DNA from 4 places in the Paenarthrobacter sp. Y-19 genome. Region 2 is predicted to be linked to each of the others. Evidence: riboswitches for the same ligand, from Rfam matches in the RefSeq annotation. Region 2 holds a riboswitch; each other region holds the start of a gene.

What was found. A riboswitch is a leader RNA that binds a small molecule or an ion and turns the genes downstream of it on or off. The one in region 2 is predicted to bind S-adenosylmethionine.
Positions count from the first base shown of each region.
Region 1: another riboswitch for S-adenosylmethionine. It lies ahead of PYR64_RS16925 (DUF1737 domain-containing protein); the one in region 2 lies ahead of PYR64_RS03445 (hypothetical protein).
Region 3: another riboswitch for S-adenosylmethionine. It lies ahead of PYR64_RS05305 (homoserine O-acetyltransferase); the one in region 2 lies ahead of PYR64_RS03445 (hypothetical protein).
Region 4: another riboswitch for S-adenosylmethionine. It lies ahead of PYR64_RS11980 (aminotransferase class V-fold PLP-dependent enzyme); the one in region 2 lies ahead of PYR64_RS03445 (hypothetical protein).

Region 1 covers NZ_CP119414.1:3,611,843-3,618,906, reverse strand. Annotated here, with positions in the region: gene PYR64_RS16940 (hypothetical protein) at 1-188, opposite strand, end outside; gene PYR64_RS16935 (O-succinylhomoserine sulfhydrylase) at 199-1,407, opposite strand; gene PYR64_RS16930 (rhodanese-like domain-containing protein) at 1,408-1,818, opposite strand; gene PYR64_RS16925 (DUF1737 domain-containing protein) at 1,815-2,078, opposite strand; SAM riboswitch class IV at 2,092-2,203, opposite strand; gene PYR64_RS16920 (NtaA/DmoA family FMN-dependent monooxygenase) at 2,359-3,687, shown strand; gene PYR64_RS16915 (aromatic amino acid ammonia-lyase) at 3,687-5,249, shown strand; gene PYR64_RS16910 (cysteine synthase family protein) at 5,246-6,298, shown strand; gene PYR64_RS16905 (carboxymuconolactone decarboxylase family protein) at 6,506-6,988, shown strand.
Region 2 covers NZ_CP119414.1:722,779-729,842, forward strand. Annotated here, with positions in the region: gene PYR64_RS03420 (LOG family protein) at 1-391, shown strand, start outside; gene PYR64_RS03425 (peptidase M10A and M12B matrixin and adamalysin) at 405-1,337, opposite strand; gene PYR64_RS03430 (matrixin family metalloprotease) at 1,458-2,351, opposite strand; gene PYR64_RS03435 (VIT1/CCC1 transporter family protein) at 2,439-3,602, opposite strand; gene PYR64_RS03440 (hypothetical protein) at 3,841-4,032, shown strand; gene PYR64_RS03445 (hypothetical protein) at 4,029-4,328, opposite strand; SAM riboswitch class IV at 4,345-4,464, opposite strand; gene PYR64_RS03450 (sodium:solute symporter) at 4,574-6,109, opposite strand; gene PYR64_RS03455 (cupin domain-containing protein) at 6,390-6,965, shown strand; gene PYR64_RS03460 (DUF559 domain-containing protein) at 6,998-7,064, opposite strand, start outside.
Region 3 covers NZ_CP119414.1:1,160,031-1,167,094, forward strand. Annotated here, with positions in the region: gene PYR64_RS05295 (VOC family protein) at 1-134, opposite strand, end outside; partial or broken gene PYR64_RS05300 (bifunctional o-acetylhomoserine/o-acetylserine sulfhydrylase) at 329-1,666, shown strand; SAM riboswitch class IV at 1,851-1,968, shown strand; gene PYR64_RS05305 (homoserine O-acetyltransferase) at 1,983-3,104, shown strand; gene PYR64_RS05310 (hypothetical protein) at 3,148-3,597, opposite strand; gene PYR64_RS05315 (winged helix DNA-binding domain-containing protein) at 3,643-4,698, opposite strand; gene PYR64_RS05320 (SGNH/GDSL hydrolase family protein) at 4,825-5,667, opposite strand; gene PYR64_RS05325 (phospholipase) at 5,738-6,388, shown strand; gene PYR64_RS05330 (RNA-binding S4 domain-containing protein) at 6,400-6,627, opposite strand; gene PYR64_RS05335 (DMT family transporter) at 6,660-7,064, shown strand, end outside.
Region 4 covers NZ_CP119414.1:2,544,711-2,551,774, reverse strand. Annotated here, with positions in the region: gene PYR64_RS11985 (class I SAM-dependent methyltransferase) at 1-488, opposite strand, end outside; gene PYR64_RS11980 (aminotransferase class V-fold PLP-dependent enzyme) at 536-1,942, opposite strand; SAM riboswitch class IV at 1,976-2,089, opposite strand; gene hisN (histidinol-phosphatase) at 2,260-3,084, opposite strand; gene PYR64_RS11970 (ribosome small subunit-dependent GTPase A) at 3,156-4,271, opposite strand; gene aroA (3-phosphoshikimate 1-carboxyvinyltransferase) at 4,274-5,641, opposite strand; gene PYR64_RS11960 (DoxX family membrane protein) at 5,648-6,163, opposite strand; gene PYR64_RS11955 (sigma-70 family RNA polymerase sigma factor) at 6,433-7,064, shown strand, end outside.

The sequences.
Region 1 (7,064 bases), 1.7 Mb from region 2:
ACTGCGGCGGTTCCTGCAGCGGCCGCGTGGTGGCCGATCACCCATCCGCGCTCGCTGGCAAGCAGCAAACGCAGGCGCTCTGCGGGGTCGTGCATGAGGTACACGCGGGATCCCGGTGAAATCCCGGCCAACCACACCACCGATCCCGCAACGATGACAGCCCCCGCCCGGCGGTATGGATGCCTCATGCCAGCAAGGTTAGACCTGTTTGAGGGCCTTCTCCAGATCCAGGATGAGATCGTCCACGTCCTCCAGCCCCACCGACAAGCGCACCACGCCATCGGACAGCCCGATCGCCGCCCGGCCCTCCGGACCCATGGCCCGGTGGGTGGTGGTGGCAGGGTGGGTGATCAGCGACTTGGAGTCACCAAGGTTGTTGGAGATGTCGATGACACGCAATCCATCAAGCAGCGCGAACGCGGCTTCTTTCGCGGAGCGGCCAGTGGACGGCGAGAGCTCGAACGTGAGCACTGTGCCGCCGGCTTTCATCTGCTTCGCGGCGAGCTCGTACTGCGGGTGCGACTTCAGCAAGGGGTACTTGACCCAGCTGATGGCGGGTTGCTGCTCCAACCATTCCGCGATCTTCAGGGCCGATGCCGAGCTGTGGTTGACTCGGAGCCCGATGGTTTCCAGGCCCTTGGTCAACACCCAGGCGTTGAAAGCCGAAAGCGATGGCCCCGTGTGGCGCATGAGCTGCTTCACCGGTCCATCGATGAACTCCTTGGTGCCCAGGATCGCGCCACCGAGGACGCGTCCCTGGCCGTCGATGTGCTTGGTGCCTGAGTACACAATCACGTCGGCGCCCAGCTCGCCACAGCGCTGCAGCAGGGGAGTGGCAAAGACGTTGTCGACGACGACAGTCGCCCCAGCGGCATGCGCCAGTTCGCTGACGGCCTGGATGTCCACGATTTCCTGCATCGGGTTGGACGGTGACTCGAAGAAGACCGCAGTGGTCGGCTCGGAGAGAGCCTCACGCCACTGGTCAAGGTCCGGTCCGTCAACAAACACGGTCTCCACGCCCCAGCGCGGAAGGATTTCGTTGAGGATCACGAAGCAGGAGCCGAAGAGGGAACGGGCGGCAACCACGCGGTCGCCGGCAGCCAGCAGGGCACCCAGTGCGGTGAACACGGCGGACATGCCGGACGCCGTCGCGAAGCAAGCCTCGGTACCTTCGAGGAGGCGCAGCCGCTCCTGGAAGGTGGCCACGGACGGGTTGCCGTAGCGGGAGTAGACGAAGCGTTCGTCCTCGCCGGTGAAGGCGCGTTCTGCCGCGGCGGCGGATTCGTAAACGAAGCCGGAGTTCAGGAAGACGGGTTCGGCCGTTTCCTGGAAGTTGGTACGGTCAAGTCCACCGCGAACGGCCTGGGTGTCGGGGCTCCAGCCGGCGGCGTCAGGATTGAAAGTCACTTACTCGGTCCCCAGATTCGTTGGCAGGCCACGGTTCTTCCAACCATTGACGGTGCGTTCGCCGTAACGGTCGGGTTCGCCCTCAAAGCCTTCAAGGACGTTGTAGGCGGTGAAGCCTGCCTGCGTGGCGGCGATGGCGGCGGCGATGGAGCGCTGGCCGGAGCGGCAGATGAAGACGAGCTCCACGCCGTCGTCCTCGGGTGCCTGTTGTTGCAGGTCCTCGATGAAGCGGGAGTTCGGGATGCCGCCGGCGAGGTTCCACTGAATGAACAGGGGATCGTTCTCGGTGGCTTTCGTGTCGGGGATTCCGATGTGGGCCCATTCGCCCTCGGTGCGGACGTCCACCAGGATGGCGCCCTGTTCAAGCTTGGCCCACGCGTCCTGCGGGGTCAGGTCACCTGCGTAGCTCATGCGTGGCCCTCGAATGCTTCTTCGTCGTCGGTATCCAGTTCATCAACGGCGTTGGCGACTGCGGCATCGGCGCTGGCAATCGCGGCGGGCAGGACGACGGCCTGCGCGACGATCACGTCGGTTCCGTTGAACGTGGCGGCGGGGCTGCCGTGCAGTACGTACCCATCCGCCAGGGCGTTGGTGATCCGCTCACAAAAGTCGCGGGTATCCGGGCCTGTTATCAGGCGGTAAGAGAGTTTTTCTTCAGTGGGTTCAGGCATTGCTGGTGCTCCTCAGTCACGCTTGCAGTTCGAGTTGTCGATACGCCGAGTAGTCACCTGAGGCACCCCGCCGGAGAGAGGGTTGCCGACCAGCAAGTCAGGGCTTTGCGCTGGTTCTCATTACTCAAGAAAAACGTAGCATTCACGACGACGGCCCGCACGGCGGCCGTCGTCATGTTGCGTAACCGGGCGGTACTGGAGTACGGGTCCAATTAAGACGTCCCGGGAGCATAATTGACGCAGTACGACCCCCTGTAACTTCGTATGAAATCAGGTCGCGGTGAACGGACAGAGCAGTTCTACACTCAAGCCCATGCTGCATTTTGGTTGGTTCGTTGGGCACGGTTTCGGGGTGCAGGGCTGGGGCACTCCGGGCTACAGCCTGGGGTACGACTGGAAGAAGCCCGCCCTGTACCAGGAGGCCGTGCGCGCGTTCGAGCTGTCCGGGCTGGACCTGTTCATCATCGAGGATTCCCTGACCGTCCCGGACACCTATGGTGGTACTGCCGAGGTTTCGCTGGCCCATGCTTCCTTTGCGCCGAAACACGATCCTTTGGCGTTGGTCCCGTACTTGCTTTCCGCCACGGAGCACCTGGGGATCGTTCCCACGGTCAGCGCTTCCTTCTACCCGCCCTTCACCGCGGCCCGGCTCCTCGCTACCCTGCAGCACTTCTCCGAGGGGCAGCTCGGATGGAATGTGGTCACCTCGGGCAGCGATCTCGCCGCGCAGAACTACGGCTTGGACCAGCAGATCGAACACGACCTCCGGTACGAAAAAGCGGAGGAATTCGTCGACGTCGTCAGGCGGCTTTGGCGTAGCTGGGAGGCCGACGCTGTACTTGAGGACGTTTCAGCCGGGGTGTTTGCGGACCATACCAAAGTGCACCCGATCAACCACGACGGGGACTTCTTCAAGGTCCGTGGGCCGTTGAACACGGCACCGTTGCCCGAGGAACCCGTGCTTGTCCAAGCGGGCGCCTCTCCGCGGGGCAAAGCGTTTGCCGGCGGTCACGCGGATGTGGCAATTGCGCTCGCCCGCGGCGTTGACGGTATGAAGGCCTACCGGGATTCGATCCGGGCCGAGGCGGCGAAAGCCGGCCGGAATCCCGACGACGTGAAGGTGCTTTTCGTGCTGAAGCCCACCGTGGTGGGTTCCACAGCCGAGGCCGAGGAGTTGCGGGCGCAGCGCCGGGAATTGACGCAGCGCGACATCGACAGCCAGCTCAACTCCATCTCCTACCTGTCCGTGATCGACTTCAAAAAGTTCGACCTCGATGCCCCGCTTCCGGAGTTGAGCACCAACAGCAACCAGGGCACCTTGGAGCACTTCGCCAAGGCTGCCCCTCCCGGGTCCACTCTGCGTGAAATCCTGCAGGCACGCAGCGGTGGTGCCGGGGATTCGATCATCGGCACGGTGGGAGAAATTGCGGATTATCTGGAGGAGACCGGCGCGGCGGTAGGGGGCGACGGCTTCCTGTTCTCCGGCTTCGTTGATCCGGTGACCGTGCACGGTGTGCTGGACAAGCTGACCCCGGAACTCCGCCGCCGCGGCCTGTTGAGGAAGAGTTACGGCAACGGCGGATTCCGCCAAAACCTGCTGGATTTCTAATGGGCATTTTCACCATCGGGACGGGCCCCGTTTCCGCGTTGGCTGTGGCGGAAGCGGCTGCGGATCCGACATTTCACGTGGAACTCAACCAAGAAGCGTTGAATTTGATCGGACGGGGAAGGGACATCGTGGAGGAGGCGGCCGCCTCCGGCCAACGGATCTACGGTTTGAATACCCTTCTAGGGTCAGGCCGGGACACTGCTGTGGAGGAGAAGTCCCTCCTCGCCTACCAGGTGCAGGTCATCAGGTATCACAACAGCGGCGTAGGCCCGTATCTGGATCGTGCCGCAGCGCGCGCAGTGATCCTGGCCCGGCTTGTCGGGTTCAGCCGGGGCGGCTCCGGAGTGCGTGTCGGGACCGCAGGGTTCTACGCCGAACTGCTCAACCGCGGCGTCTACCCCGCCATCCCGCGCGAAGGGTCCGTGGGTTCCTCCGACCTGACCCAGCTGGCCGCCGTCGCTGCCGTAGCCCTGGGCGAGGGGGAAGCGTTCGATGCCTCCGGCATGCTGGTGCCCGGCGCCAAAGCCCTCGCGGACGCCGGCCTGCAAGCCCTGCAACCTGCTGCCGGAGAGGCCTTGGCCCTGGTGAGCGCCAATGCCTACTCCGTGGGCGCGGGAGCCCTCGCCTTGGTGCGCCTGCAGCACCTGGCCCGGCTCGCCGACGTCGCGCTTTCATTGTCGCTGGAGGCGATCGCAAGGTACGACGGCGGCGGAAACCTCAGTCCCTTTTCGCCGGCCATCCAGAGGGCCAAGGCGGTTGACGGCCAGCGGGACTCGGCCGCCGCTGTTCGACGGCTTCTCAGCGGTGGCTGGCTGGAGGATGTCCGCAGGGAAGCGTCGGTACAGGACGCGTTGTCCTTCCGGGCTGCACCGCAGACCCACGGGGCGTTCCGGTTCTTGGTGGCGCAGTTGCGTTCGGGCCTGGAAGTGGAGCTGAACGGCCGGGGAGACAACCCGTTGGTCGATGTGGAGTCGGGAACGATGGTGTCCGGCGGGAACTTCCAACCCATGCAGCTGGCGTTGTCCTTCGAAAGCCTGCGGTTGGGATTGGCGCACGTGGGGATTTCCAGCGAGCGGCGGATCGCCAAGCTGTATCCACCGCAGCGGGCCATCCGGGCGAGGCACCTGGCAGCGGCGTCCTCCGCGCCCGGTGCGGCGTCTGCCTTGATCCAGGAGGAGCTGCCCGGGCTGCTCTGGTATTCCGCGGCCGGACTGTTGGCCGAACTCAAATTCCTGGCAGCGCCGGCAACCCTCGGCGCGCCCACGCTCTCAGCCGACATCGAGGACCACTCGACGCTTGCTCCGCTGGCCTTGCAACAGCTGGAGAAGTCGATTGATGCCGCGGAGAAGCTCCTGGCCATCGAGTCCCTCACGGCTTCCTACCTCCTGCTGGAAGCCGAAGCTGCACAGCCGCTCGGCAACGGGACCGGGCTGGTGGCGGGCCGGCTTGCTGATGTGTTGGCGGACCGGCCGCCGGCGCCGGACCTGGTGGAGCGCTCGCGGACGGTGCTGCGCGAAGCCGTGGATCAGCTTTTCACTGAAACAGAGGAGGCGACGCCATGAGCACGGCCACCCGTAAGCATGGGTTGCATGCACTGCCCGGGGGTCTTGATGGTCTCGACGCCTCGGTCCTGGAAAAGGTGGGGAACACTCCGCTGGTCAAGCTGGAGAACTTCAGCCGCGGGCTCGGCAGTGTCATCCACGTCAAGCTGGAGTCCGAGAACCCCGGTGGTTCCATCAAGGACCGCACGGCACTAAGTATGGTGCGGGCGGCCGAGCGCTCGGGGGAGCTGAGGCCGGGGGCCACCATTGTGGAGAGCACGTCCGGTAACACCGGGATTGGGCTGGCGCTGATCGGGCACCTCACGGGCCACCCGGTGGTGGTGGTCACGGGCGACACCATTTCCGAGGAAAAACTCGCTGCGCTGCACAACTATGGCGCGCGGGTGATCCTGACGGATTGGAACGCGCCGTCCGAGTCTCCGGAGAACGCGCGAGCCGTGGCCGCCCGGATTACCGCCGAAACACCCGGCGCCTGGCGGCCCATGCAGTTCGACAATCCGGCCAATCCTTTGGCACATTACGAGACCACGGGGCCGGAGATCTGGGAACAGACGGGTGGGCTGGTGACGCATTTCGTGGCCGGCATCGGTACGGGCGGCACCATCAGCGGCAACGGGCGTTACTTGAAGGAACAGGTGGCAGCCTCAAGGCCGGGCGGGCACGTTGAAGTGGTAGGTGCAGACCCCTACGGATCCGCGTACAGCGGGGGTCATCCCGGCGAAATCCTGGTGGACGGCGTCGGCAACTCCTGGCCGCAGTCAGAGTGGCCCAAGATCTTCGACCGCTCCATCGTTGACCGCTTCCTCCGGATCCCCAACGACGAGGTCTACAGCACGGTCCATCGGCTTCTTGACGAAGAAGGGCTCGCGCTGGGGCCGTCGTCCGGTCTCGCTGTCGCGGCAGCAGTGCGCGTGGCCCGCGCCGCGCCTCACGGTTCGGTGGTGGTAGCCATAGCGCCCGACGCCGGCACCAACTACCTGAGCAAGGCCTTCAATCCCGTATGGCTGGCCGAGAACGGCATCCGCCTGGCCGCCGACACCCCGGAGTGACCCTCCCTCACATCCCGCGTGCTTGCCGGTGACGCTCGCTCACGTTCCGCGTGCTTGGCTGTGACCCTCCCTCACGTTCCGCGTGCTTGGCTGTGACGCTTGCTCACATCCCGCGTGCTTGGCTGTGACCCTCCCTCACGTTCCGCCTGCTCGGTGGTGACGCTTGCTCACTTAAGCTCTCCGAGCGCGGTGCGTTAAGCTCCAAACATGCCTGAACAGGAAACAAAACCGCGGCTGGCCGGTTATCTCGATAAGCAGCAACCGGTCCTCTACGCGACGCTCAGCCACTATTCGCAGCAACTCGTTGACGAAGCTGACCGGCTCGGGATCCCGCGCCGGACCCTCGAACTAATCAATTACCTGTGTTCGCAGATCAACGGGTGCGCGTTCTGTTTGGATCTCCACCACCGTCGGGCACTGAAGTACGGCGAGACGGAGCAGCGCCTGTCATTGGTGGCTGTGTACAAGGAAGTGCAGTTGTTCGAACCCAGCGAGGTCGTCGCCATGGAGATCGCGGAGCAGATTACCCGCATGAGTACCTCCCGTCCCAGCCCGGAACTGTTTGCCGTGGCGCGTCAGCACTACAGTGACGAACAGATCAGTGTCCTCTGCATGGCGGCGATTGGAATCAACGCTTTCAACAGGCTGTCAATTCTGAGCGAGCACCCGGTGCGGGCAAACAAGAAGTAGACCCAAGGCCATCAGCCGCGGAGAGTGATTGTGCGCAGGCGGGGTGAGGTCCGCCGTCGACCTTCCACAACAGATC
Region 2 (7,064 bases):
CGTCGTCGAACATTACCCGCAAGGCACCCCGACCCTCGGCATCCCTACCTGGTTCTACGGGCACGAGCCGCCCAATTTGTTCGCCACCCACATCGCCAAGTACTTCGCCAACGCCATCAGGGAAGCCATCCTGTTGGAAGTCTGCAACGGCGGGATCGTGTTCCTGCCGGGAGCTGCAGGCACGGTGCAGGAGATTTTCCAGGACGCCTGTGAGAACTACTACGGGGCGCCCGAAACCATTACCCCCATGGTCCTCGTGGGCCGCGAACACTGGGAACGGACCTTCCCGGCGTGGCCTATGCTGCAGAGCCTGGCCGCCGGGAAGCCCATGGCGGAGCGTATCTTTTTGGTGGACACGGTGGAGGATGCGCTCGCGGTGTTGGCCCGCTAAGACACAGCCCGGCTCAGAAGTCTTTGCTGCAGGGACCTGAACCCAGTTCCGCGAGCCCCGTCAGGTCGCCTGCGGCATATTCCCGTACCCACGATGCCTGCCCGAACATGAGTTGCCGGGGATCGTCCACGTGGTCCAGGCCCACCAGGTGTCCGAGCTCGTGCATGATGACTGCCACGCCGATGTCCTCCCCGTCCGGGGTGTCCACGATCCCGGCAAACTGTGGCGCATCCAGTGAGACTGTCCCGGTCACGTATGCCTTGTAGCCGTTGCTCAGGCCAATGGAGGAGCTTCCGCCCAGACCCACCGTCTGCCCGGTCAGGCGCGGTACCTGCTCCGGGGTACTCCAGGCGATCAGCACCGGCGCCCAACGGTCCCCGTATCTGGCCGGCTGATACCCGGAACGGTTGGGGGAGGGAACCTCGGAACTCGGCCCGTCGTAAATGAATCTCAACCCCGTAGCTCTCCCGGTTTCATGGACGGCCTTCTCCACAAGAACCTGCCAGGAAGCCGGTGCGAGGTCCGAATTCACCACGTAGTGGATGGGCCTGCAGGGCGAGTACGCCAAGGGCGTGCCGTCCTCTTTGACTGCCAGGAACTTGTACGAGCTGCTGGCTTGGACCAGCGGGGGCGGCGTGCCGAGGGGCGCGTCGGCTTCTTCACGTCCGGGCAGGGGGTCGTCCCGTTGTCCGAAGGGTGCCAGCCCGGGACGTGGCGGCTGGCTCTGGCTTTCCGATGATCCGTAGAGGAATTGCTGCAGCTCTCCGCCGAAATAGGCTCCGGCCCACACGAGTCCCAGAATGCCCAGCAGGAACAGGATGGCGGCGACGCTGCTGTGCTTGATCGGCGGGCGGGGCTCAGGCGGCTCGTGCGGACCCGAAGGCGGAAGGTAATGGGGCCGGGGAGGATCCGGGTCCGGCCACTTGGACGACCCATAAGGTTCCATGGAACCCCCTGACGTGGAGGCCGCGGACGGGCGGTGGGGCGCCGCCGTCGGCCGTATTCGCCAGCATAAGTCCAGTGTCCCCGTGAGTCCATGGCCTTTGTACCCAACGCCTGAACGCTGCTAGATGTCCTTGCGGCAGGGGGCTGATGCCAGGAGATGGAGGCCGTTCAGGTCACCGGCGGCCAGACCGTCCGGTGCCCCGATTTCCGGGTACATGAGCTGGATCGGATCGTCCACATGGTCCAGTCCCATCACGTGTCCCAGCTCGTGCTGCATGACGGCAAGGACGTAGTCCGCACCGCCGGGATCGGCCAGAAGTTCCGCGATCTGGGGTGTGTCCAGCTCCAGGCTTCCGGTGATGTAGCTTTTGGGGCCCTTGTCCAGCGAATACATGGTGCTGCCGCCCGTGCCGATGACCTTCCCTTCAAGGGCCGGCGCCACTTCTGGTGTGGTCCACGAGATCAGCAGGGGAGCCCACCGGTCGCCGTAGCGGTTGGGTTGGTAGGGCTCTCGCCGGTCCGCGGGTTGTTCGTCGGTTGTTCCGTCGTTGACGAACCGGATGCCCGAGGCTGCAGAGATATTGGCAATGGCCGTCGTCAGGAGGGGGTCGGTTCCTTCGGGAGCGGAGGCGTTGTTCACCACGTAGTGCAGCGGCCGGCAAGGGGAATAGCCCACCGGGGTGCCGTCGTCGTTCATGGCCAGGAACTTGTACGAATCATTGGTGGTGCCCGGTGCCGTCGGCGAGGCCAGCGGGGCGTCCGCTTCCTCAAGTCCCGGCGGTGGTGCGTCCGGAATGCGGGCCGAGGTGGGCTGTATCTTCCCGGTTTGCGGGCCGCCCGGGACGCTGACGCCCGGGAACAGTGCCGTGATGCGGGGGTCGCCATTCAGGAACCAGGACACCAGCACAGCGACCGTCGCCGCGATGAATGCCATCAGCAGGCCGAGCAGAACGCGCTGGGTTGTTCCCGATCGCCGGTGCTTCGGCACGTGCGTAGCTTCCCGCTCCCAGTCCACGGTTCTCCATTCCTCAGGGCCCTTGGTCACGCGGGGCAGCGCGGAGGACGAACCAACATTACGGTCTGCCGGGGGAGCAGTCCAAACTCAGACGATCGCCGCGCCGAACAGCAAACCGAGACCGTAGGTGGCAGCAGCTGCTCCCAGCCCGATGGCCAGTTGCCGCAGGCCGCGGCTGAGCGGCGACGTACCGGACAGCAAACCCACGACGGCGCCTGTCGCCAGCAGCGCGATGCCCACCAGGACTCCGGCCACCAGGAGCGCGGCCATACCCGTCATCCCGAAAAGGAAGGGCAGGATCGGAACGATGGCTCCCGAGGCGAAGAAGCAGAAACTGGACAGCGCCGCGCCCCACGCCGAACCCACCGATTCATGCTCATCGGCCACCGGCTTCTCGGGCTGCAGGGAGAGGCTGGGATCGCAGTCGCAGCTGAACAATCCCATGCGCTCGGCTGCCCGGTGCTCGGCGGCTTCGCGGGTCATGCCGCGTGCCAGGTAAACGAGGACCAGCTCGTTGTGGTCGATGTCCAGCGACGGGGCTGCGGTCAGGGTGGCCTGGGTGGGGAGGGTGGCGTTGAGCAGTTCGCGTTGCGAGCGGACGGAGACGTATTCGCCGGCACCCATGGACAGTGCGCCGGCCAGGAGCCCTGCAACGCCGCTCATGAGGACCACGGAACTCGGTACACCCGTCGCGGCCATGCCCATGACCAGCGACAGGTTGCTCACCAAACCGTCGTTGGCGCCGAAAACTGCAGCACGGAAGGTACCCGAGAGCCGGTTGCGTCCACGGGTCGCCAGGCCCCGGACTACTTCCTCGTGGATTTGTTCATCGGCCACCATCGCGGGGGTGGCGGCCGGCTCGGTTCCGTAGGGGGAGCGGCCCTCTGCACGTTGCGCCAGGGCCAGGACGAAGACCGAACCGAAGTTGCGGGCCAGGAACCCCAGGAACTGGCTGCGGGCGGAAGCTGCTTTGGGCATGCCTGCGTGCTCACCCAGGAGTTTGAGCCAGTGCGCTTCATGCCGCCCTTCGGCTTCGGCCAGAGCCAGCAGGATCTGCCGTTCCTCGCCGTCGCGGCGCTGGGCGAGTTCGCGGTAGACCGCAGCCTCGGCGCGTTCATCGGCAAGGTACTGCCGCCACCGCCTGATGTCCGACGCAGTGGGTGCTGCCGGGTCTGCGGTGTGGTGGAGGGCTGCGGGTTCGATTGCGGGGTCCGGAGCGGGGCTCGACGAACTGTGGGATTCCTGGTGCATCTGCACTTTATCTCCTGTGCTGGGTGGGGTAGTTGCGGCCCCATTGCACGCCCCACACTACCGCTTATTTGCAGGGTTTTTTGGCTGGTATTCCTTAGCTGGAATGTTCGGTGCACCGTAATTTCCGGCTCTGCTTGACCCTCGCTTTGGCCGGTGCTCAGATGGAAGGACAGGGGCGGGGAGCCTCCCCGCACTCGGTTAGCGGGCTCTTACAGGCCCACGGGACGGAGGTTGCACCATGGACACCACCGAATCACACGCCAAGTACCCGGAACGCACCACCATCGAGTCGGACCCGGCCTACGACTACGCCGAAGACCAGGAAGTGGACGAGCCCTGGGTTGAGGAAGTGGACGCCCCCGAGGACGATGAACGGGTGGTGCCGATCGATGAGACCGAGGAATTCCGTGGGGAGGAAGAGGAAATCTAGTCCTCGTCCCGGCTGCCGAGGGCGAACAGGCGCGGCTGGCCATCCCGTTTTCCTGTCGCGGCCACAGTAACCGTCAGGGTCCGGGACGCCTCGCACCACGTTGAGGGCCGGACGGCCTGGGCCAGCGCTCTGGCGATCTGCTGCGGATGGGGATGCCGGAAGAATAGGGTTTCGTTCCTGGCCACTATGGTGACCGTGCCCAGGTAAAGGTCGACGGCGGGAATCACCGTGACGTTCCGGGCTTCGGTTTGGCCGGTGGTGTTGTGGGCGTGGCTGGCATCGCTCTGATACGGCAAGGTGCTGCTCCTGTGGAGAGTGCTCTTGCCCGCTCGGTTGTCTCAGGTCCGGGACGGGCCGCTTCCTCATCCGAACCACCCGTGAACATGGGGTTGGTGCATGGCCAGTCGGAGCTTGGCGCCACATCTCTTGAAGCTGGGACAACAGTACCGCACCTGCGGTTGTGAAGGCCCTTTTGCCGGGGACACAACAACGGCGGTGCTGCCCCGCAAAGGGGGCGGCACCGCCGTCGGGTATTGCCTGGTTACTTGCTGCTGCCCACCGGGTGGACTTCCGGCGGCAGTTCCTCGGAGATGGCGCCGGCTACGCGCTTGTCCCAGGCCTCGCGGACGGCTGCGTCCGTGGGCGGAGTCAGCAGGGAGACCACGACGTAAACCACCAGGGAAGCACCGAGGCCCCAGTAGATGGGCTCGTTGGCGTAGACGCCGTCTTCGCTCGGGATGACACCAACCGCGTACATGATGAGCAGGGCCAGTGTCAGAACTGAGCCGACTGCCATGGACCATGCAGCCGCGATGCCCGTTCCGCGCTTCCAGACCAAGCCGCCGAGAATGGCGACCAGGAGTCCGCCTACCAGGATGTCGTAGGCGATGGTCAGGGCAACAACGACGTCCTGAGCTGCCATGGAAATCAGGACGGCAACGATGCCCAGGCCCAGGACCCAGTAGCGGTTAGCCTTGACGTCGTGCTCGGGGTTTTCCGTGTCGTCTGTGTTGATCGTCTTGCCGAACCAGCTGGCCACGAACGGGACAACGTCTGCGCGGGCCACCGTGGCGGCGGCGATCAGGGCGCCCGAAGCGGTTGACATCATCGCAGCCACAGCCGCGGCCATCACCAGTCCGCCGATGCCGACGGGCAGGATGTGGGTTGCCACCTCTGCGTAGACAACGTCCTTGCCGAGGTTGGCGACATCGATGTCCGGGAGGGCGACGCGGGCAGCCAGGCCGATCAGTGCGCCGGCGATGCCGTAGAGGATGCAGTAAACACCGGCGGTAGCTCCGCCCCAGCGTGCAACGGTGGCGGTCTTGGCGGTGAAGACGCGCTGCCAGATGTCCTGGCCGATCAGGAGGCCGAGGGTGTAGACCACGAAGTAAGTGATGATTGTCTGGACGCCGATGCCGTCGATCTGGAAGAAGCTGGCGTCAAGGCGCTCACGGATGCCGTCCATTCCGCCGGCTGCGTTCAGGACGAACGGCAGCATCAGGAAGAAAATGCCTACGGTCTTGATGAGGAACTGCACCTGGTCTGCCAGGGTGATGGACCACATGCCGCCGATGGTGGAGTAGACCAGCACGATGGCGCCGCCGACTGCGATTGCCAACCAGCGTTCCCAGTCGAAGAGCACCACGAAGATGGTGGCGTAGGCGCCGGTGGACGTGGCGCAGAGCATGAGTGTGTAGGCCAACATCACGATTCCGGATGTCTGGGTGGCTTTGCTGCCGTATCGCAGGCTCAGCATTTGGGAGACCGTGTAGATTTTCAACCGCTGGATGGTGCCGGCGAACAGGAGGCTAAGGAGCAGCACGCCGGAGCCGATGGCCACCACGAGCCACATGCCGGAGATGCCGAACTTGTAACCGAGGCCCACGCCGCCCACGGTGGATGCGCCACCGAGGACCACGGCGGCCATGGTGCCTGTGTAGAGGAAGGGTCCCAGGCGGCGGCCGGCCACCAGGAAGTCGCTGTTGTTCTTTGTGCGGGACTTGCCCCACCAGCCGAAGGCCAGCATGGCGAGCAGGTACACCACCACGATTGCGATATTAATAGCCGAAGATTCCATGAACGGTCCTTGGAGCTGATGCACGGAGGTTGGGGTTTTCGACGATACTCCTGCGATGCGTCGAAGTCTCTGTGCGGATGATTGGAGATTTGGGTTTGGAGCTTGGGGATGTGTTGTGTGCCTCACAGACAACACTTGTTGCCTATGAGGATATGTTGTGATCGGAGTAACAGTCAAGATCCTTTGGACTTGGTTACGCCCGCAGTGGCCCTGTTGGCGTGCCTCCCGGCTACTATTGCTCCAATGACAGGGCCACATGACAGGCCTGAAAGGTTCGTGAATGAAGGCTCTACCCGTTGAACCGAGCAATGTTCCCGTTGCCATCGGTTCCAGAATCCGCGCAGCCCGGCAAGCGCAGCGCCTCACCATCGAGCAGGTTGCGGACGCCACCGGGTTGACCAAAGGCTTCCTGAGCCGCGTGGAGCGCGACCTGACATCGCCGTCGGTTGCTTCCTTGGTGACCCTCTGCCAGGTTCTGTCCGTCTCCGTCGGCGACTTGTTCGCCGCGCCGGAGACCCATCTGACACGTCGCGACGACGGCCCCAGGATCTCGCTGGGCGGCCAAGGCATTGTGGAACGCCTGCTGACCGCACGTTCCGAGCGGCGCCTGCAGATACTCCAAGCCACCATCGAGCCCCGCGGGCGCGGCGAAAACGAGCTTTACGCGGTTGACTGCGACGTGGACGTGCTGCATGTGGTCAAGGGCCGCATCAAGCTCATCCTGACCAACGAAGAATACGACCTCGAGGAAGGGGATACCCTCTCCTTCCCGGGCCGCGAACCGCACACGTGGATCAACCCGACGGACGACACCGTGGAAGTGCTCTGGGTGCTGGTGCCCGCAGCAAGCCGGTAGTTTCCCTCCCGGCGTTGTGCACTCCCTCCCAGTTACCTCCTGTATTGGAAGCCAGGGACCGGGCCGATCCCCGAAAGTCCGGGGCTCGGCTGGGCAAAG
Region 3 (7,064 bases), 440 kb from region 2:
ATCATGTTCCGGGTGCCGAAGCGCGGGTGCACTCCGCCCCGGACTGCGTCCACTCCCAGAGCCGCGGAAATTCGTTCGGTAGTGGCCAAGAGGCCATCTCGTTCACAGGCGTAAGAGACGTGATCCATGCGCATGGCTTCATCTTGGCACTTTGTGATCGGTGTCTCAGCTAAGCCAACCCTAACTAAGGTGGGATCTCGCGACGGGCGTCATGGAAGGTCGCAAAAGAGCCCATATATTCTGCTGGCGTCACAAAGCTGTCCAAGGACCCGGACACTTCCTAGACTGGCCGCAGCTTCCTTCCCGCAGCTATTCCGCCGACCACACGCGCCACGAACAGGAGAATTCCATGTCCCAAGGATGGTCTTTCGAAACCCGCCAGATCCACGCAGGCCAAGAGCCGGATGCCGCCACGGGCGCGCGTTCCCTGCCGATCTACCAGACAACGTCGTTCGTTTTCCCGAGTGCTGAAAGCGCGGCCAACCGCTTTGCCCTGGCCGAACTGGCTCCGATCTACACCCGGATAGGCAACCCCACGCAGGACGCCGTGGAACAGCGCGTCGCGAGCCTCGAAGGCGGTCTGGGTGCACTGCTGCTCAGTTCGGGCCAGGCAGCCGAGACCTTTGCCATCCTGAACATCGCCGAGGCCGGCGACCACGTCGTCGCGAGCCCCAGCCTCTACGGCGGCACGTACAACCTGCTGGCCCACACGCTGAAGAAGTTCGGCATCTCCGTGACTTTCGTCGAGGACCCGGACAACCTCGAGCAGTGGCGTGCGGCCGTCCAGTCGAACACCAAGCTGTTCTTTGGTGAAGTCGTCTCGAACCCACGCCAGGACGTGCTGGATATCGAAGGCGTCGCCGGTGTCGCGCACGAGGCAGGCGTGCCTCTCATCGTCGACAACACCCTCTCCACGCCGTTCCTCATCCGGCCCATCGAGTGGGGCGCGGACATTGTGGTCCACTCCGCAACCAAGTACCTCGGCGGACACGGTTCGGCGATCGCAGGCGTGATCGTGGACTCGGGCAACTTCGACTTCGGCAAAGACCCGGAGCGGTTCCCCGGCTTCAACACCCCGGACCCCAGTTACAACGGCTTGGTTTACGCCCGCGACCTGGGCAAGGACGGAGCGCTCGGAGCCAACCTTTCCTACATCCTGAAGGCCCGTGTCCAGCTCCTTCGCGACCTCGGCTCGGCCGTGTCGCCGTTCAACGCGTTCCTCATCGCGCAGGGCCTGGAAACCTTGAGCCTGCGGGTGGAGCGCCACGTCGCCAACGCCACCAAGGTGGCCGAGTGGCTGGAAGCGCATGACGACGTCGAATCGGTCGCCTATGCGGGCCTGCCGTCCAGCCCCTGGTACGAGCGGGGCCGCAAGTACGGACCCCAGGGCACGGGAGCCATCGTGGCCTTCAACATCAACGGTGGCGTAGAGGCCGGCAAGCGCTTCGTGGACGGTCTGGAGCTGCACTCCCACGTCGCCAACATCGGTGACGTCCGCTCCCTGGTCATCCACCCGGCGTCGACCACGCACAGCCAGCTGACGGTCGAGCAGCAGGTAGCCGCCGGCGTCAACCCGGGCCTGGTCCGCTTGTCCGTGGGCATTGAGCACATCGATGACATCATTGCCGACCTCGAAGCCGGCTTCCGCGCGGCCAAGGGTGCCTGAACGGGCAGTCCACGCCTGCAGCTGACGCACCTGGCTGACGGACCCGGGGTGTCGTCCACATCGACGATTATTCGCCGGACGGCACCCCGGAGTGCTCTTTCGTGAATGAAGCTGCCCTTGAACGTCACACTGGTGTCACATTCTTCGCCATAACGGTGGTGTCTTTCCTAGACTCTACGTATTAGGTCATGAGTGCCAGCAGATAGCCCCGGCTTGCTGGCCGGCAACCCTCCTTCCGCGGTGGGGTGCCCCGGGTGAAGACCTGGCCTGTTCGCACGCAAGGCGACGGGCAAGCGCGAAGTTAGGTGTCAAAGGAATGACCATCACTGCTACAGCACTTCCCAAATCCGGAGAAGAAGACGGAACCGTCAAGTACGCGGGCATAGGGCCGCTGGCGCTCGAAGCCGGCGGTCACCTCCCCAACGTCGTGTTGGCGTACGAAACCTGGGGACGACTCAACGCCGACGCGTCCAATGCCGTGCTCATCCAGCATGCGCTGACGGGCAGCACCCACGTTGCCCGCGGAGCCACGGACGAGGAAGGGTGGTGGGAGCAGTTGGTGGGTCCGGGCGCCACCATCGACACCAACAGGTTCTTCGTTGTCTCCATCAATATCGTGGGCGGCTGCTATGGCAGCACCGGCCCGTCCTCCGATGCGCCGGACGGCAAGCCGTGGGGTTCCCGGTTCCCCCTGGTCACTCTTCGCGACAGCACGGTTGCTGAGGCCCGTTTGGCGGACCTCTTGGGGATTGAATCCTGGCACGCGGTCCTGGGCGGCTCGATGGGTGGGGCCAGGGCCCTCGAATGGGCTGTCACGTTTCCGGAGAGGGTCAACCGCTGCGCCGTCATTTCGGTGGGAGCCTACAGCACCGCCGAGCAGATTGCCTTTGCGCAGGCCCAAACCCTGGCCATCCGGCAGGACCCGCACTTCAACAATGGGGACTACTACGGCGGTCCGGCCCCGGAACACGGACTTGCCCTGGCCCGCCGGATTGCGCACATCACGTACCGTTCCGCCCTGGAACTGGATCTCCGCTTCGGCAGGGAAGCCCAACATCAGGAAACGCCGCTCTCCGCAGCAGTCCTGGGGGAGCGTGGTCGCTACCAGGTGGAAAGCTACCTGGACCACCAAGGGACAAAGCTTGTGCGGCGGTTCGATGCCAACAGCTATATCGCCATCACCGAAGCGTTGATGTCTCACGACATCAGGCGGGGACGGGGCACACTGCAGGAAGCACTTTCGCGTGCCACCGCCGAGTTCTTTGTTGCTGCTGTGGACACGGACCGGCTGTACTTCCCGGCCCAGTCCAAGGAGCTGGCGGCAGCACTGCCGGGTAATGTTCCGGTCCACACCATCCAGGCGCCGATCGGCCACGATGGCTTCCTCACGGAAATCGGCCAATTGTCGGAGCAGCTTCGCGGGGCGTTCTTCGCCTGACCGTGAGGAGCCTGTTCGTAGAGTTGCCTGTTTGCGGACGTGCCTAGCCGTTCATGATCTCCCCGCGCTGTTTCATGTAGTCCTCCATGGCGATCTGGCCATTGGTGAACTTCGCATCCAGTTCAGCCAGCTTTCGGGCGCGGTAGCCCTGGGGCTCGGAACCGGCAGTGGGAAACGGCGCGGGAGCGGGCTGTCCGGCCCGGTAGGAATCGCTTGGGTAGGAACCGCTTGGGTAGGAGGCGTTCGACGGCGGCGCGACCTGAGGTGCCTCGTCTGCAGGCCGGATGACTGCCGGCCCTGGCGGGTAGCCCGGGTAGTTCTGTTGCGGGTAGTCCTGCGGCGGGTAATTTTGTGGTGGGAAACCCTGTTGCGGATAATCCTGACCACGAAAATTCCCGTTCTGCAGGCGGCGGGCCTTGGACCGGTTGTACATGCGGATTCCCATGGGAATCAGCCACGAGCAGACGATGATCCAGAAGATCAGATTGTTCACAGTGCAGGCCTCCTAGGTCTTAGCCCCAGCTTAGCCCTGTGCCCATCACAGCAGCTTGGCCTCCATGCCCAGGAAAATCCCGTAGCGTTCCGCTTCGGCTTCCAGGGCCATCTGCTCTTCCTTGGTTGTCGGCTTGTCCATCCGGACCTCGAGCCCGCACATGCCCCCTGCGAAGCTGTGCCGCCACCATCCGGCCAGCCTGCCGTCCACGAGGACTACATGCATGGGGCCGTTGTCCTCAGGCAAGTACGGTGCGGTACCGCCCAGGTAGTGGCGGGATTGCGAATACCCCATCACGTATTCGTCGAAGCATTGGATGAGGTCGACGCGGGGGAGCACGGAACCGGCCGCTGGGCCGGCAGGAGCCTCCAGGGCTTCTGCGTCAGCCGAGGCGACGTAAAAGTCCAGGTCATCGAAGGAGACCCGGGTCAACGTTCCCGGTGATAATTCCGCAGCGACGTTGAGTCCCAACGTCACGTCTTTCATGGTCAGCCCGGACCACGCCGAACAGTCCTTCACGGTAGCCGGTCCGCGACTGCTGAAATACCGCAGGGCCATCTGCCCCAGGGCGTGTTCCCGGTCCGCTCCGCTGAGTGGCCTGGAAAACGGAGCGGTGACGCGTTCGGAGAACAAAGCGTAGGTCTGTTTCAGGGCTCCTCCAGCCGAACGAACCGGAGCGCCGCTCACCAGAATGCCGCTGATTTCGGCGTGCATGAGGTGGTAGATGAAACCCAGCCCCTTGCCGGGAAAGCTGGCCTGGCCCAGAACATCAGCCAACTCCTCGCGGGTCTTGTGGGCACCATCCGCCACGGCTGCTGCAAGGATCCTCCCACTGTGTGCGGCAGTTTCCCCGTCCACCCCGGTCCGCTTGTACATGCCCTTGTTGCCTTGATGCAGCCGGTCAGCGGACAACGCCATCAACCAGCCCAAGTCATCCCTGTGCACAAAATGCCATGTGGGGCGCAGGATGTGCGTCCGCAGGATGGTCCCGTCGGCAACGGCCTGTTCCACTGCAGCTGCAGTGCTCGAGGGCGTCCGCTGCGCCACGGTCCAACGGGCATAGGCGAATTCCTGCGACTGGACGGCCAGGAGATTGCGCACCACATCCCCCGGAGCTGCACCCAGGGGAGGACGTAACTGTTGCCGTCGGAGACGCAACTGCCGGACCCCCACTGTACGGGGAGAGTCATCACTCGCCATGCTGGTTCACCGGCCCATCGCTTCCGGCTAGCTGCGCGGCATCACGGTACCGGCGGCACCAAAGACAGGTCCCGGCGTCGGACGCTTTGGCGTGATGCCGTCGCCGGACGATTGGTGACGGAGCCTCCGGATAACCCAAGGCACGAAGTACTCCCGTGCCCAGACCAGGTCCGATGAGCGGGCTTCCCGCCACGTCCGGGGAGGAAGAGCCTTGGGTACCAGCGGCTCCAGGGTGTGCTGGACGTTCAATGCCTCCAGGACCATCATGGCGATGGTGTGGTGGCCCAGGGGGGAGAAATGCAGGCGGTCGGCATCCCACATCTGGGTATCAGCGAGCTGCCGCAAGGACCACATGTCGGCAATGATGGCATCGTGCCGGGCTGCGACCGTTCGCAGGTTCTCGTTGTAGATGGCAACTTTGCCCCGGATGCGGCCAAGGACCGAGGACGCAGTATCCGGACCGTTGAAGAGGATTACCGTGGCGCCACCCGAGCCCAGTTCGCCGACGGCGGCGTCGAGTTTCTCGGCCAGAAGGTCGGGATCACCGCCGGGGCGGATGAGGTCGTTTCCTCCGGCGGAAATGGAGACGAGGTCCGGTTGCAGTTCCAGGCAGGGGCCGACTTGCTCGTCGACGATCTGCTGCAGCAACCGGCCCCGGATGGCGAGGTTGGCGTAGGCGAAGTCCTCGTGTCCGCGTCCCAGCTCTTCGGCGACACGGTCCGCCCAGCCACGGTAACCGCCGGGATTGGCAGGTTCGGGATCGCCGATGCCTTCCGTGAACGAATCACCCAACGCCACGTAACGGCTCCACGGGTGCTTTTGGGCGGGTTCGCCCGGTTTCACTAAATGATTGTTCTCACTCACGCTCATATCCTGCCCCCAGAGGGCCGACCTACGCCACCGTAGGTTGTTACTTACGGGTAACTGCAAGAATGGAGGCATGACTGAAGCCCCCGCTTTTCCAGCACCTGTTGTCCTCTGGTCCCACGACGAAGCCGAACGCGCCGGCAAGCCCCTCCTGGTCCTGCTGCACGGCTACGGATCCAACGAGGACGATCTCTTCAGCCTGGCCGGGTTGCTCCCCGAGGGGTTCGTCGTGGCATCGCTGCGTGCACCGATGCCCATGGGCCCGGGTTTTACGTGGTTCCCGCTCACTGCGTCCATCGACTACTCCCTGGACGCCGTGAAGCTTGCCGCCGAATACGCCCTGGATTGGCTGGACACGGTAAAGGCCAACCATTCCTCGGTTACGCTTCTTGGCTTCTCCATGGGCATGGCCATGGCGACCACCATGCTCCGGTACCGTCCCGCGGACTTCGCGGCCGTCGTCGGGCTTTCAGGCTTCGTGATCGACGCCGGTGGCGACGCCGCGTTCAAGGACGACGAGCTGGACGGATCGGTGCCGATGTTCTGGGGCCGTGACCAGCAGGATCCTGTCATTACGCCGGACAAGATCGAATACACCATGGGCTGGGTCCGCAAGCACGTGGACCTTACCAAGGTCCTCTACACGGGTATGTGGCACGGCATCAACCAGCAGGAAATCGGGCACGTAGGGGAGTTCCTCACCCACAAGGTCCTCGCCCCCTAAGGGGCGTTGTTTCAGGCGGTGGTGATCCGCACTGTCTGACCATTGACGGTCACGGTGTCACCGGCGTGGAGTTGGCGGCCGCGCCGTTCATCGATCTCGCCGTTGACCTTCACCAGGCCGTTCTTGATGAGCTCCGTGGCCTCCACGCCGTCCTCCACCAAGCTGGCGAGCTTGAGCAGTTGGCCAAGGCGGATCATGTCGTCGCGGATGGGGATCTCTTCAATTTCGGGGTTGCTCATACAGCAATGATGCCTGAAGTAGTGTTGAGACGGTGCCGCAGCCTTCTCCCCGTTCAGCCCTTCCGTTGGCCGTTGGCCTGCCCATTGCAGTAGCAACAGGCCTGGTCATTCCGCTGCAGGGAAGGATCAACGGGGCGCTCGGCGCCAAACTCGACGACGGCATCGCCGCAGCTGTGGTGAGCTTCACCACAGGCCTGCTGCTGATCAGCGCGATATCCTTGGCCACGCCCAAAGGAAGAGCCGGTCTCCAACGCATCATCCCCGCCGTGCGGAACCGCAGCTTTCCCCGCTTCTACGTCATGGCCGGTGCGATCGGTGCATTGTTCGTCTTCGCGCAGTCTTTCACGGTGGCACTGCTCGGAGTCGCGCTGTTCACCGTGGCAGCCGTGACAGGGCAGACGCTGAGCGGTTTGCTCGTTGACCGCATGGGCATCGGG
Region 4 (7,064 bases), 1.8 Mb from region 2:
GTGTCCAACTGGTTCCAGATCAGCCCCAGAACCCCCGCGGGGCGCAGGATACGGGCGATCTCCGTGCTCGCGGCAAGGGGCTCGCACCAGTGCCAGGCCTGGGCAACGCTGACGACGTCGAATGCTGAGTCCGCCAGTCCGGTTGCCTCGGCCGTCCCCTCCGTCGCGTGAACATCGGGGTAGGCCTTTCGCAGTTGCGCCAACATATCGGTGGAAGGGTCGACGGCGGCCACCTCAAGTCCGCGTCCGGCCAGGAGAGCGGTGAACTTGCCCGTTCCTGCGCCGAGGTCCGCAGCTGTCGATGCCCCTTCAGGTAGGAGCCAATCAACGGAGTCCACAGGATAGCCCGGCCGCACGCGATCGTAGTGCTCTCCGCCATCCTGGAAGCTTTGGCCAAGTTCATGGCGGCGGGAGGCATGGAGTTTGGGTCCGCGGGGACCGGCGGGACCGGGAGTGACTGGAGCGCCGTTCGCTGAGCGCAGGGACACGCAAACTCCTTCACAGGGCCGTTAGAGGTACCCTACGAATTTACCCTCTAGTCGACCGTGCAGGGAGCGGCACCGGCTGTGCCCGGGGTGTTGGGCGCCCACTCGGGGTAGCTGCGGTGGTCGTTGGCCGGTACCCAGCGGCCCTCGTCCACCACATAGTCCCAGCCCAGGCCGTTGCGCTTGAGTTCCTCGATGCCTGCCAGCAGCCTGGTGGCGTCCTCCAACCGGGAGCCGACGCCGAAGCTTGCGCGCAGGGAACCCGAAGGCAGTCCCAGCCGCTTGAGCAACGGATGCGCGCAGAAACGTCCGTCGCGGAGGCCCACTCCGTGTTCGGCCGCCAGATATGCGGCGACCAGTCCGGCGTCGAATCCTTCTACGGAGAAGTTGACCACGCCGATGGTGTCCTCGGAATCGCTGAAGATCCGGTGGACTGTTACGCCGTCGATGGCTTCCAGGCCCTCAACCAGGTAGCTGCGGATGCCCGCTTCGTGTGCGTGCCAGGCGTCCTGGTCGAGGCCGGCGAGTACCTGCGTGGCGCGGGCGAGCGTCGCGGCGCCCAGGACGTTGGGGGAACCGCCCTCGTGCCGCGCCGGACCCGTGGCCCAGCTGACGGAGTCCAAGCGCGCTTCGCGGACAGCGCCGCCACCTGCCAGGTGCGGGATCCCGGCGTCGAGCCAGTCCGGGCGGCCCACTACCACTCCTGCGCCGAACGGCGCATAGAGCTTGTGTCCTGAGAAGACGATGTAGTCGACGTCAGCCTCCGCGATGTTGACGCGGCGGTGCGGAGCGAGCTGGGCTGCATCCACCACGATCCTCGCGCCGTACTCGTGGGCCAGCGCGGCAAGCCGGGCGATCGGCAGGATCTCTCCGGTGACGTTCGAGGCGCCCGTGACGGCGAGCAGGCTGACGCCGCCCAGGGCCAGTTCGGCTTCGATCTTATCCAGCGTTCCGGCCAGGGTCGGCGCCGCAACCACGCTGCGGTGCGGCACGCCCTGCCACGGCAGCAGATTTGCGTGGTGCTCAATGTCCAAGTACAGGACCTCGCCGGCAAACCCGCCGTCGACCTGCGGGAGGCAGCCGGCCAGCAGGTTCAAGGAGTCCGTGGTGTTCCGGGTAAAGATCACCGAATCGTCTGCACGTCCGCCAACGAAGTCACGGACTATGTTCCGGGAATTCTCGTAGACGGAGGTGCTGATCTGCGAGGCGAAGCCTGCCCCGCGGTGAACGCTGGCGTAGTACGGGAGGACCTCGTTGAGGTAGGCGGAAACAATCGTCAGCGCAGGGGCTGACGCGCCGTAGTCGAGGTTGGCATAGCGGACGTGGCCACCTTGGATCAGAGGCGCCTGAAGCTCCGCGCCCGTGACGGCGGCGAGGGGACGCGCAGCTGCCGATTCGAGGGCGGCTTCGTCAACAAAGGAAGGGATGGTGTTTGCGTTGAACGTGACTGTGCTCATGGGACCTCACTCAAGAGGGACCCCCACAGGGGGGATCCGCGCTTGCCGCATCCGTTCCGGACCGGCCGGGTCGTCACCCGGGGCACCCCACCGCGAATGGAGGGTTGCCGGCCAGCAAACCGGGGTTTAGCGCTGGCACTCGTGACCTGTAAAAAAGGCTAAGGCACGTCCGGGGGACGATCCAAAGCCGTGGGGTTTTGTTAAGCGCTTTGTTACGCGGAATGCCAAATCATCATTTCCGCGAACAAAAAACGGCGGACGCGCACAAAAGCGGGCGTCCGCCGTCGAAAATTCGGCAATCCGGAGTAGGGCCGGCCTCAGGCTTGGGGCTGCAGGAGGTCGTCCAGTCCGGGGTTCAGACGCTTCAGGACTTCCGAATGCAGGATGGAGTTGGTGGCGAGGGCGTTGCCGCCGAACGGTCCGTCTTCGCCTTCCAGGGAAGTGAAGCGACCGCCAGCCTCCGTCACGATGGGGACGAGCGCAGCCATGTCGTAGAGGTTCAGCTCCGGTTCGCAGGCGATGTCCACCGCGCCCTCGGCCACGAGGCAGTAGGACCAGAAGTCACCGTAGGCACGTGTGCGCCAGACGTCCTCCGTGAGGTCCATGAATTCGTCCAGATTGCCCCGCTCCTTCCAGCCGGACAGGCTGGAGTAGGACATGGAAGCGTCGGCCAGGCGTGAAACGTTGGACACCTTGAGGCGGGTTGCTGAAGCGAGGGACCGACCCATGTAGGCGCCCATGTCCTTGGCAGCCCACCAGCGTTTGCCCAACGCCGGAGCGCTGACCACACCAACGACGGGCTCGCCTTCATCGACGAGCGCGATCAGCGTTGCCCATACTGGAACGCCGCGGACAAAGTTCTTTGTTCCGTCGATGGGATCGATGATCCAGCGCCGCGATCCGTGGCCACTGCTGCCGAACTCTTCACCCAGGACTGCATCACGTGGACGCGAGCGCGACAACTGACCGCGGATAGCCTCCTCCGCAGCCTTGTCGGCATCGGTGACAGGGGTGAGGTCCGGCTTGGTTTCGATCTGCAGGTCCAGGGCCTTGAAGCGATCCATGGTTTGGGCGTCGACGGAATCGGCGAGGACATGGGCCAGGCGCAGGTCGTCGTTGTAGGTGGAAGCGGGTTGGGTCATGGCACCAAACTATCCTGAAATACTGGCGGCGGTGGGGACGTTACCGCTGCACCTTCAGTTTTCCAGTGTCATCAAGTAACCGTGCCGAGCTCTTTCGCTTCTTTGGCCTCCAGGCGCGGGTCCGCGCCCAGCAGGCGACGCAGTGACGCCAGGCGCGCCACCCCTGAAGGGCCCGCATGTCCTTCATTGACCCAGGTGTCCAGCCCGCAGTTCACTGCCGTAGCGTCGTGCTTGCATCCCCGCTCGCATGCTTCGGTGCCGGGTTCGAGGTCCGGGAAGGAATGCAAGATCCGGTCCGGATCCACGTGGGCCAAGCCGAAGGAGCGGATACCGGGGGTGTCAATGATCCAGCTGCCCGAGGGGGCATCCGCGAGCTTCAGCGCCAATGCCGACGACGAAGTGTGCCGGCCACGTCCGGTGACGGCATTCACGCCGCCGGTGGCCCGCTCGGCGCCCGTCAACGCGTTGACCATGGTGGACTTGCCCACACCGGAGTGGCCCAGCATGACGGTCACTTTGCCACCGAGGTGTGCGCGTAGCCGGGAAACAGCATCCCTGTCCAACCGGGCCGACAGCCCATCATCGGATCGGGCATCAATGCCGCCGGCTTCAGAATCGGCTGTCCGGCTGATAATCACCGGGAAATCCAGGCTGACGTAGTTGGCCAGCAGTTCAGTGGGATCCTTCACGTCGGCCTTGGTGATCAGCAGCAATGGCTCAATACCGGCGTCGTACGCCGCCACAAGGGCGCGGTCGATGAACCCGGTCCGCGGTTCGGGATTCGCGGCTGCAACAACCACCACCAACTGGTCGGCGTTGGCCACGACTACCCGTTCGATCGGATCCGTGTCATCGGCGCTGCGGCGAAGGAGGGTCCGGCGTTCTTCCACCCGGACCAGCCGGGCCAGCGTGTCCGGAGACCCGGAAACGTCGCCTACAAGGGCCACGAAGTCACCGGGCACAACAGGGTTGCGCCGGAGTTCGCGGGCGCGTGCGGCGATGATGATGCGTTCGTTGGGGGAGTCTTCGTCAACGATTGCCCGGTACCGCCCGCGGTCCACCGTGATGATCCGTCCGATCACGGCGTCATCGTAGCTGGGACGGTCCTTGGTCCGGGGTCGTGATCCTTTTTTGTTGGGACGGATCCGGACATCGGATTCGTCCCAGGAACGTGCGTCGCGGCCCATGGTCAGTTGCCGGCCTCATTCGTGCCGGCGGAGTCAAGCATTCGTGCCCACATCTCCGGGAACTCGGGCATCGTCTTGGATGTTGTGGCGATGTCTTCAACCTGGACGCCGTCGACGGCGAGTCCCAGGATGGCGCCGGCAGTGGCCATTCGGTGGTCTGCGTAACTGTGTACCACTCCGCCATGGAGGGAAGCTGGGCGAATTACCAGGCCATCGGCAGTTTCTTCCGCATCGCCACCAAGGCGGTTGATTTCGGCAACCAAGGCAGCGAGGCGGTCTGTTTCGTGGCCGCGGAGGTGGGCGATGCCCGTCAATCGCGAAGGGCCGGTAGCCAGAGCGCACAGTGCGGCTACGGTCGGCGCGAGCTCGCTGGTTTCGTCGAAATCAGCACCCTTGATCTCATTGCCGCCTGTAACCGTCAGTGTTCCCCCGTCAAGGGTGACGCTTGCGCCCATGGCAGCAAGGATGGTCCGCCAGAGATCGCCCACCTGTGTGGTGCCGGTGGGCCAGTTGGGAATGCGGACAGTGCCGTGCGTTGCCAGGGCGGCGGCCAGGAAGGGGCCGGCGTTTGAGAGATCCTGCTCGATCCGCTGGTCGAAAGCACTGATCCTGCCGGGCGAAACGCGCCAGTGGTTGGGTACGGAGTCATCGACAGTAACGCCCACGCTCCGAAGCACCTCAACGGTCATGGTGATGTGGTCCAGGCTTGGAACGGGTTTGCCCACGTGCTCCAAGTGCAGGCCTTCGGTGAAGCGGGCGCCTACCAACAGCAACGCCGAGACAAACTGGGAGGAAGCGCTCGCGTCGATGACCAAGTGACCGCCGCGCACCTCGCCGGTGCCTTCCACCGTGAAAGGAAGGGACGACGGCGTCCTGCCGCCTTCGGCTGCGACCGGAACTCCCAGGGCGATCAGTGCCTCGATGATGGTTCCCATTGGACGGTTACGGGCATGGGGATCGCCGTCGAAGACTGTGGCGCCGCTGCGCAGGGCAGCCAGCGGGGGAACGAACCTCATGACGGTACCGGCCAGACCGCAGTCGATGGCTGTCGTTGAGCTCGAAGCAGAGGGGTCCAGGGGAGTGATCTCCAGGTCGGGCCCATAGTCACCGTCACCGGGTACCTCGGTGACGGTGGCACCCAACTGCCTGAGGGCCTGGATCATCAGGGCCGAATCGCGTGAATGCAGCGGAGCCCGGAGCCGCGAAGGACCATCCGCCAAGGCTGCCAGCACCAGGTACCGGTTGGTCAGCGATTTTGAACCTGGGACCGTCACGGTGGCGTCCACGGGCCCTTTGGCATAAGGGGCCGGCCATAGCGGGAGGCTGGCGGCTTTGTCCGGTTCGGTATTGGCGGCGGTGGTACCTGTCATGCTTCCTTATGCTCCAACTGCGTTGTCTACGGCCTTGCGCACTGCTTTGTCTGCCTTCTTGATCTGCTTGCCGGTGACCTTCCTGGCGTCGGCGGCAAGGTGCTCGGCCCGCCAGGCGATGCTCGGACGGCCTTCGGTGTCCACCGACGCCAACAACACGCCGCCGGTAAGTGAGATGTTCTTCAGGAGCTGGGCCTTCCGGGCGGTGCGCCCCTCCTTGGTGCTGATGTCGGCTGAACGCCATTCGACGTAGGAGTTCAGGGCGGACGTCAGCGCGAGCACTGTCGCTGCGAAACGCGAAAGCTTACCCAGTCCGAGCAGGGCTCCGGCGCCGAGCTGGGCTCCACCCAGGACCCGGGCGAGGGTCTTCTCGTCCGCTTTGAAGGGCAGCGATTCAGAGGCTCGTCGAAGGACCGGTGACAGTTGCTTGGCGGTGTCGTCAGCGTTCTTGAGCTTGTCCAGACCTGCAACGACAAAGCTGGATGCGAGCATGGGCCGCGCGAGAAAACGGATAAAAGACATGTTTTGCCTCCTGGGTGGCTTGCCACACTGTTCGATGAGTGTTGTGTTCACGGGGTGCAGTCGGATCTAGTCTTGCACTTTTGCGGAATATTTACCCAGCAGCGGCCGTTGTGAGTTTCAGGTGCGGTGGAGACCGGACTGCGGCACGGCGTTGCCGCTCGCTGAACGGAGTTGGTTTTTTGACTTTGGTGAAGGACCGCATGGTTCTACCGGAGGCCGGGTACGGGGTGCAGCCGGATTCTCCCAAGCTGACAGTAGACTTGGCAACGATGAGCACCATTGAACCGGCCGCAGCGGCCATGTACGAAGCAGCCGACGCGACGGACGACGATAACGCCCCGGCGCCGGCCGCCGTCGATGTTGCAGCGGAGAGCCCGGAGCAGCGGCGCGAGCGTTTTGAGCGCGACGCAATGCAGTACGTCGACCAGCTGTACTCGGCTGCCATGAGGATGGCGCGGAACCCTTCTGACGCGGAGGACCTCGTCCAGGAGGCCTACACCAAGGCCTTTTCAGCGTTCCACCAGTACAAGCCCGGCACCAACCTCAAGGCGTGGCTGTACCGGATCCTGACCAACACCTACATCAACCTCTATCGGAAGCGGCAACGAGAACCGCTGCAGTCCAATTCGGACACGATCGAGGACTGGCAACTGGCCAAAGCCGAGTCGCACACTTCGGCGGGCCTGCGTTCAGCCGAAGCTGAGGCTCTTGACCACCTGCCGGATTCCGACGTCAAAAACGCGTTGCAGGCAATTCCGGAAGAATTCCGGTTGGCTGTCTATTTCGCGGATGTCGAGGGATATGCCTACAAGCAAATCTCGGAGATTATGAATACCCCGATCGGCACTGTCATGTCGCGGTTGCACCGTGGCCGGAAGATGCTGCGGGACATGCTGGCGGA